2 regions of the Mesorhizobium sp. ISC11 genome follow, and region 1 is predicted to be linked to the other one. Evidence: predicted binding sites of a transcription regulator. Region 1 holds the regulator's gene; the other holds the start of a gene.
The links. Region 1 encodes LexA, which represses DNA repair genes until DNA is damaged. Its sites were predicted from a motif close to TGTTCNNNNTGTGTTCNG; they were not measured.

Region 1 (4,357 bases):
TTCATCATCCAGCACCAGACCTCGGAACTGTGGATGAAGCTCGCTTTGCACGAGATTGGCGCCGCGATCCGCTCGATCCGCGCCGACCGGCTCGAGCCGAGCTTCAAGATGCTGTCGCGAGTCGCGCGCATCTTCGAGCAGCTGAACAATGCCTGGGATGTGCTGCGGACGATGACGCCCAGCGAATATACCGAGTTTCGCGACGCGCTCGGCCAGTCCTCGGGTTTTCAGTCCTGGCAGTATCGCGCCATCGAGTTCATGGCCGGCAACCGCAACCTGGCCATGCTCGGCCCTCACAAGCATCGGCCTGACCTTAGCGGAAAGCTGGAAGCCATCCTGGCCGAGCCATCGCTCTACGACGAAGCGTTGCTGCTTTTGGCGCGCAACGGATTCGACATCGGTGCCGATGCCAGGCGCACGGACTGGCGTGAGACGCGAACCGAGAATGAAGAGGTCCTGGTCGCCTGGCAGACTATCTACCGCGATCCGCAGCGCTACTGGATGTTCTACGAACTGGCCGAGAAGCTGGTCGACTTCGAGGATTATTTCCGCCGCTGGCGCTTCAACCACGTGACCACGGTGGAGCGCATCATCGGTCTGAAGCGCGGCACCGGCGGCACGTCGGGTGCTTCGTATCTGAAGAAAATGCTCGAGGTCGTGCTGTTTCCGGAGCTGTGGACGGTCCGCACCCGGCTCTGACATCATCGAAATGAGAACAGGCTCACCGAAGGGACGCTCTGTGGCGGAAACCCTTCGCGAACAACCGGGGACTGACCATGAGTGGAATTCCTGATCTCGCCGCAGTCGAAGCGATGGATGCCACGGATCCGCTGCGGGCCATGCGCGACCGTTTCATTCTGCCGGAGGGGGTGATCTATCTCGACGGCAATTCACTGGGGGCAGCATCTCATGCCGTTTTCGGCGAGCTGCAGCAGGCGGCGACGCAGGAATGGGCCCAAGATCTTATCCGAGCCTGGAACACGGCCGGATGGTTCGAGATGCCGATCGAACTCGGCGACCAACTCGGACGCCTGATAGGAGCCGCGGCCGGCCAGACCGTTGTCTGCGACACGACATCGACCAACATCTACAAGGTGCTGCACGCAGCGATGGAGATGCGGCCCGGCCGGTCAGCCATCGTCGCCGAAGGTGACAGTTTCCCCACCGACCTGTACATCGCCGAAGGCGTGGCCTCGACCCGGGATGGCGTCCTGCTGCGCCTCGCGGGTGTCGACGCGCCGACCATCGAAGAGCTGATCGACGAAAACGTCGCGGTGGTGCTGGTCAACCACGTCAATTACAAATCGGGTGAACTGCGCGACATGGCGGCGCTGACGCGCAGGGCTCATACGGCCGGAGCGTTGATCGTCTGGGATCTCTGCCACACCGCCGGCGCCCTGCCCGTCGAGCTCGATCAGGCAAATGCCGATTTCGCTGTCGGCTGCACGTACAAGTACCTCAACGGCGGTCCGGGCGCGCCGGCCTTCATCTATGCCGCGCAGCGCCACCACGGCGATATCAGCCAGCCGCTCAGCGGCTGGTGGGGCCATGCGCGGCCCTTTGCCTTCGAACGGGGTTATGTTGCCGGCACCGGCATCCGCCGTTTTCTGTGCGGTACGCAACCGGTCCTGTCGATGCGGGCGCTCAAAGGCGCGCTTGCCATCTGGAGCGACGTCGACATGGCGGCATTGCGAAAGAAGAGCGTCGCGCAGACAGAACTGTTCATCCAGCTCGTCGAAGCCAAGTGCGGCGCCTACGGTCTCACGCTGGAGACTACCCGCGACGCGACCAGGCGCGGCAGCCAGGTGTCGTTCCTTCACGACCATGGCTATCAAATCATGCGGGCGCTGATCGAGCGCGGGGTGATCGGTGACTTCCGCGCACCGTCGACCATCCGTTTCGGCTTCACGCCGCTCTATGTCAGCTACAAGGATGTGTGGCTGGCGGTTGAGGTTCTGGAAGACATTCTGCGCACGGGTGCATGGAAGGACCAGCGTTTCGCCGTCAAGGAAGCCGTTACCTGACGCACCGATCCCGGCGATCCGCCGTCGCTGCCCTCACTGCCTGGCAAATGACGGAGAGCTGAATTTCCAGCCAAAATGCCCAACTGACGTTGGCGTTTTGGCTCCGTTTCGTTCACGGCCAACGAACGTCCCGAAGGTTGCAATCGCCCCTTGTCGAGGTCGATCGACAGATAATGCCAAGCTTTGGTAGGGGATAAGCCACAGGTCATTAACCATAACAATTTCAATGTGAGCAGGCGCATTGCCGAAGGTGGCGCCCGTCGATCGTAACCCGCTGGCAAGCGCCAAATAATTTCAGCAGCCTTAACAAATTCATTAAACTTTAAACGGTTGCAGAACACAACTGGAACAGATAGTGTTTGTTCTGGGTTTGTTTTTCGATTCTGGTTTCAGGGAACCTGGGGGCCGCCATGCTGACACGCAAGCAACATGAACTGCTGATGTTCATCCATGAACGCCTGAAGGAGAGCGGCATTCCGCCATCCTTCGACGAGATGAAGGAGGCGCTCGACCTTGCCTCCAAATCCGGGATTCATCGGCTGATCACGGCCCTTGAGGAGCGCGGCTTTATCCGCCGGCTGCCCAATCGGGCCCGCGCGCTGGAAGTGCTGCGGCTGCCGGACTCCATCGCGCCAGGCCTCAATGCGGCAAAGAAGTTTTCGCCAAGCGTCATCCAGGGCAGTCTTGGTCAGGGTGGTGCTCTTGGCCGGCAGATCAAGCCGGCGCCTTCGCGGATGCCTTCGCCCGGCAATGACGACGATGCGGTCTCTGCCGTTTCGATCCCGGTCATGGGTCGCATCGCCGCCGGCGTGCCGATCGATGCCATCCAACATCAGACGCATTCGATTTCGGTGCCGCCGGACATGATCATGGGCGGCGCGCACTATGCACTGGAGGTCAAGGGCGATTCGATGATCGAGGCCGGCATCTTCGACGGCGACACCGTTATCATCCGTAACGCCGACACGGCCAGCCCCGGCGAGATCATCGTGGCGCTGGTCGATGAAGAGGAAGCGACGCTGAAGCGGTTCCGCCGCAAGGGCGCCTCGATTGCCCTCGAAGCCGCCAATCCAGCCTATGAGACACGGATTTTCGGGCCGGACAGGGTCAAGGTGCAAGGCAAGCTCGTCGGCCTGATCCGTCGCTACTGAGACGGCTGTGGGTTGACCACTGGCTTCTCGGGTTTCTTGAAGGGTGCCAGCCCCCTCGCCTCGCGAGAGTATTTGCGTTGCGTGTGCCAGGGCCGATATGGGCTGTCCACCGCGAAGCTGATCGTCGCCGGCGTGGTCGCCGATTGGCGATCGAAGAAGACCGCGGCACTGCCTTTGCGAGCCAGTTGCCGCTTGGTGATGACGAGAACCAGTTGGTTATGACAGGCGTCATAGGCGGTGGCGTCGTTGACGACGATCAGCTCGGCGAAGCCGCAGGCTTTCCAGGTGTCCTTGCGGTCCTCGACATAGGCAATGATCGCACCGGACATGTGCCTGGCCACGCAAACGCCTGAGGAGCAATAGAACGGCGATCCCGGCGGTAGCTCAACGGCATCCGCGACGTCGAATTGCCCATCCCTGTTGTCGAACACTTCCGGAACGACGATGGTTTCCGATGTCAGCGCGCGTTTCCAGTTGTCGACGGTGAATTCGTTCGGCCGTTGCCGGCTAACGGCAAGCTCACCGCCACCGATCGGCAACGCCACCAGCCGGGCGTCTTCCGAGATCAGCACATCGGGCGTGCGCGTATCCGAGACGGTCAGCAAGCCTGCCAACGCGAATGGCAGAGCCGCGAGCCGCAGCCATGTCGTCGCCATCGTCGCGATGACCAGGGCAATGGCCACCAGCAGGACCGACTGTTGCGAAATCAGCCCGACCCCATCGACAGGCGAACGCTCGGAGATCCAGCCCGATATGGCGATCATCATCGTCAGGCCCTTGCCCATCAGGTAGAGAGCTGGCCAATCCAATCCGAAAGGCATCAGCAGCGCGCTGGCGACGGCCAGGAACATGACGACGGTGACGATCGGCATAACCGCGAGATTGGCGAACAGGCTGAGCGGCGACACACGCTGAAAATGCCAGATGGCAAACAGCGTCGTGGCGCTGCCGGCGATGATCGAGGTCATGGCCAGACCAATTGCCGCCAGCAGGAATTTTCGTGTCAGGAACCCGGGCAAGGATCGCTTCGGCGGCGGCGGTCTTGCTTTTCCCGCGCGGTGATCCGCCCAGCCGGCATAAGCGCCGACCAGAGCCGCGGTCGCGGCGAACGACATCTGAAAACTCGGGCCGACCACCTCATGCGGCGACACCACGATGACGGCGATCGCCGAGATCGCCAGA
Region 2 (4,357 bases), 440 kb from region 1:
CCTGTTCATACTGCATGAACACCAGGTTCCAGAATTCCAGGAAACGGTCGCCATCCTCCTCCGGGCTGCCGGGAGGGCCGCCCCAGATGTGCTCGCCGCGGTCGATGAAGATCTCCGAGCACGGCCCGCAAGGTCCGGTGTCGCCCATCGCCCAGAAATTGTCCGAGGTCGCGATGCGAATGATGCGGTCGTCGGAAAAACCGGCGATCTTCTTCCAGAAGCCGGCCGCCTCGTCATCCGTGTGATAGACGGTGACCAGCAGCTTGTCCTTGCTCAGCCCGAATTCCCTGGTGATCAGGTTCCAGGCAAGCTCGATGGCGCGCTCCTTGAAATAGTCGCCGAAGGAGAAGTTGCCGAGCATCTCGAAGAAGGTCAGATGACGCGCGGTGTAGCCGACATTGTCGAGATCGTTGTGCTTGCCGCCGGCGCGAACGCTCTTCTGGGCGGTCGAGGCGCGCGAATAGGGCCGCTTCTCCAGGCCGGTGAAGACGTTCTTGAACTGTACCATGCCGGCGTTGGTGAACATCAGCGTCGGGTCGTTGCGCGGCACCAGCGGACTCGACGCGACGATCTCGTGACCCTCCTTGCGGAAGTAGTCGAGAAATGTCGACCGGATTTCGTTCACGCCACTCATGAATGCTGCCTTTTCGGAAGGGCCGCCGGCAAACCGGCGGAAATGGGTTCTGCGTTTTAGAAGATTAGGACTTGGCCTTTTAGCCGCCGCGCTTCACCCTGTCCAGAAACACGGAATTGGTCCAATCCACGGCCTTTGCCGGCCGTTCGAACCGGCCTGTTTTCGCCGCCGAAACGCAAAACCGCCGGCACTGGGCCGGCGGTTTCAAAACGCATTAACGCGGAACTCGATTACTTAAGCCCGAGATAATAGAATGCGATTATGGCCGAACTCCGGCCGACCTCGCGAGTTGTCACATCGCGCCGGATTCCTCCTCGAACCCGTCGTCGCCACCTTCGGAGCCGCCATTCTCAAGGAACTTTTCGGCGATCAGCCCGGCATTCTGTCGGAGCGCCAGCTCGATCTCGCGTGCGGTGTCGGGATTGTCGCGCAGGAACAGTTTGGCATTCTCGCGGCCTTGGCCGAGACGCTGCGAATTGTAGGAGAACCAGGCGCCCGACTTCTCGACCACGCCGGCCTTGACGCCGAGATCGACCAGTTCGCCGGTCTTGGACACGCCTTCACCATACATGATGTCGAACTCGACCACCTTGAAGGGCGGCGCCAGCTTGTTCTTGACCACCTTGACGCGGGTCTGGTTGCCGACGACTTCGTCGCGGTCCTTGACCGAGCCGATGCGGCGGATGTCGAGGCGCACCGATGCGTAGAATTTCAGCGCGTTGCCGCCGGTCGTCGTCTCGGGCGAACCGAACATGACGCCGATCTTCATGCGGATCTGGTTGATGAAGATGACCATGGTGTTGGAGCGCGAGATCGAGGCGGTCAGCTTGCGCAGCGCCTGGCTCATCAGGCGGGCCTGCAGGCCGGGCAGCGAATCGCCCATCTCGCCTTCGATTTCGGCGCGTGGCGTGAGCGCCGCGACCGAATCGACCACCAGCACGTCGATGGCGCCGGAGCGCACCAGCGTGTCGCAGATTTCCAGCGCCTGCTCACCAGTGTCGGGCTGCGAAATCAGCAGGTTTTCGAGGTCGACGCCAAGCTTGCGGGCATAGACCGGATCAAGCGCGTGCTCGGCATCGACGAAAGCGCAGATGCCGCCCTTCTTCTGGGCTTCGGCCACGGTGTGCAGGGCCAGCGTCGTCTTGCCCGAGCTTTCCGGCCCGTAGATCTCGATGATGCGGCCGCGCGGCAGGCCACCGACGCCAAGCGCGATGTCGAGGCCAAGCGAGCCGGTCGGCACCGTTTCGATCTCGACGACCTGCTCGTTGGCGCCGAGCCGCATGATCGAGCCCTTGCCGAAAGCCCGCTCGATCTGCGACAGCGCCGCATCCAGAGCCTTTGATTTGTCCACTGCCTTGTCCTCTACCAGCCGCAAAGAATTCTGAGCCATGATACATCACCCCTTGGTCGTCAATGAAGGCCGGACAATCCGTAATCCCTGCCTATTTGTACCTTTTTTGTTCTCATTTGGCAAGAGGGACCAAATAACTGAAAAACAAGCAATATCCGGATTTGTTCTTTTTTTGTCCAAGGATTCGATCAGGAATGCACCGCACGTTGGGCCAGACGGCTCGGTTGTTTCGACCTGCCGAATCGCCGCCTTGCATGCGAAGCTCGGTCGCACAGCCTAGCGCTTGTGCGGCTGGAATAACAAAGGTCATATCGCCGGCATGCTGAAATCCGCGAAAATACTGGCCGTAGGCGGCGCCCATATCGACCGGCGCGGCCAGGTGTCCGGAGCCTACGTGCCCGCCGCCTCCAATCCGGGCACAATGCGCGAGGATGTCGGCGGCGGCGTCTTCAACGCCTTGCGCAGTGCCGTGCGGCGCGGCGTCTCCGCGTCGCTGATGTCGGTTCGCGGCGGCGATGCCGCTGCCGACACCGTTTCGCGAGCCATTGCCGGGGCAGGCATTACCGACCTGTCGGCGGTCTTCCTCGACCGCACGACGCCGAGCTACACGGCGCTGATCGACAGCGAGGGCGAACTGATCGTCGGCTTTGCCGACATGGCGCTCTACGACCTGGCGTTTCCCAAGCAGATCAGGCGCTCCAAGGTGCGGGAGGTGATCGCCGCCGCAGATGCCGTCTTCTGCGATGCCAATCTGCCGACGACGGCGCTGGAACGGCTGGTCGCGCTCGCCGCGGGCAAGCCGGTTTTCGCGATTGCCATTTCGCCGGCCAAGGTGGTGCGGTTGCTACCGGTGCTGAAGGAGCTTTCGCTGGTCTTCATGAACCGGCGCGAGGCCATGGCGCTGGCCGGCGTCGCCGCGAATGCCACGGAGCGCGAGGTCGTCGACGGGTTGCGATGCAGCGGCCTCGTCAGCGGCGTGGTGACGGCAGGCGGCGGGCCCATGCTGGGCTTCGATGAAGCCGGCGCCTTCTCTATCCTGCCGCCGCCACCAAGAAAGGTCGCCGACGTCACCGGCGCCGGCGATGCGCTGGCGGGCGCAACGGTCGCTGCCTTGCTGCGCGGACTGCCGCTGCGGGCAGCTCTGCGCGAAGGCATTGCCGGGGCGACGCTTGCCATCGAAAGCGCCGCCGCCGTTCCGGAGTTCACCGCGGCGAGCTTCGCGGAAGCGTTGGCTCTTGTGCCGGATGCCAGGGAAGTGGCATGAGACCGGCGAATTCATAGTGCCGCGATGTTGCCGAGCGTCCGACGGACGCGCCGCATTCCGGATAGGAGACCTTCATGACCCCTGAGACCGCCCGCCCCTTCATCGACATCCACGCGCCGGTGGCGCAGGCCCTGGCCGACGGCCGGCCGGTGGTGGCGCTGGAAAGCACCATCATCACCCATGGCATGCCCTACCCCGACAATGGCGCCATGGCGGCCGATGTCGAAAAGATCATCAGCGATGGCGGCGCCGTGCCGGCGACGATCGCCGTGGTTGGCGGCCGCATCAAGATCGGGCTTTCGGACGGCGAGCGCGAATCGCTGGCGATGACGGGCGACGCGATGAAGCTGTCGCGCGCCGATCTCGGTTTTGCCGTGGCGCAAGGGCGCACCGGTGGCACCACGGTCGCCGCCACCATGATCGCGGCGCATATGGTCGGCATAAAAGTGTTCGCCACCGGCGGTATCGGCGGTGTGCACAAGGGCGCCGAAAAGAGCTTTGACATTTCCGCCGATCTCGACGAGCTGGCGCGCACCCCGGTGATTGTCGTCTCGGCCGGCGCCAAGGCCATCCTCGACATCGAAAAGACGCTGGAAGTGCTGGAGACGCGCGGCGTGCCGGTGATCGGCCATGGCTGCGAGACGATGCCGGCCTTCTGGTCCAGGCAATCGCCGTTCCGCGCGCCACTGACCTTGCACGAGCCGGAAGAGATCGCGCATTTCTACCAGACGAGGGCGGCACTAGGACTCGCCGGCGGCATGCTGATTGCCAATCCTGTGCCGGAAAACCAGGAAATCCCGGCTGAAGAGATGGCGGGCTATATCGACGCCGCGCAGAAGGCCGCCGAGGCACAACATGTCACCGGCAAGGCGGTGACGCCGTTTCTGCTGGGAAAGATCCTCGAACTGACCGGCGGCAGGAGCCTGAAGACCAACATCGCGCTGGTGGAAAACAATGCAAGGTTGGCGGCAAGGATTGCGAAGGTGTTGTAGGGCACGGCCTCCAAGGTCGTCGGGACAGAGGGGGGTGCTGTCCCTCCGCTGTGCCAAGGTTGGCATTCACTTCCCCGCCCTTCGCCCCGCCTCATAGGCCCGGCGTGCCCAGGCCG

Region 2: a site for LexA is predicted at 2,082-2,099, ahead of recA (recombinase RecA). Genes of this name have one in related genera too.

Annotation. Positions count from the first base shown of each region.
Region 1 is NZ_JAVSPW010000001.1:1,800,810-1,805,166, forward strand. It holds gene kynA (tryptophan 2,3-dioxygenase) at 1-699, shown strand, start outside; gene kynU (kynureninase) at 777-2,024, shown strand; gene lexA (transcriptional repressor LexA) at 2,435-3,175, shown strand; gene RPF88_RS09000 (ComEC/Rec2 family competence protein) at 3,169-4,357, opposite strand, start outside.
Region 2 is NZ_JAVSPW010000001.1:2,239,872-2,244,228, forward strand. It holds gene alaS (alanine--tRNA ligase) at 1-634, opposite strand, end outside; gene recA (recombinase RecA) at 927-2,024, opposite strand; gene RPF88_RS11260 (carbohydrate kinase family protein) at 2,305-3,249, shown strand; gene RPF88_RS11265 (pseudouridine-5'-phosphate glycosidase) at 3,324-4,241, shown strand; gene RPF88_RS11270 (TfoX/Sxy family protein) at 4,308-4,357, opposite strand, start outside.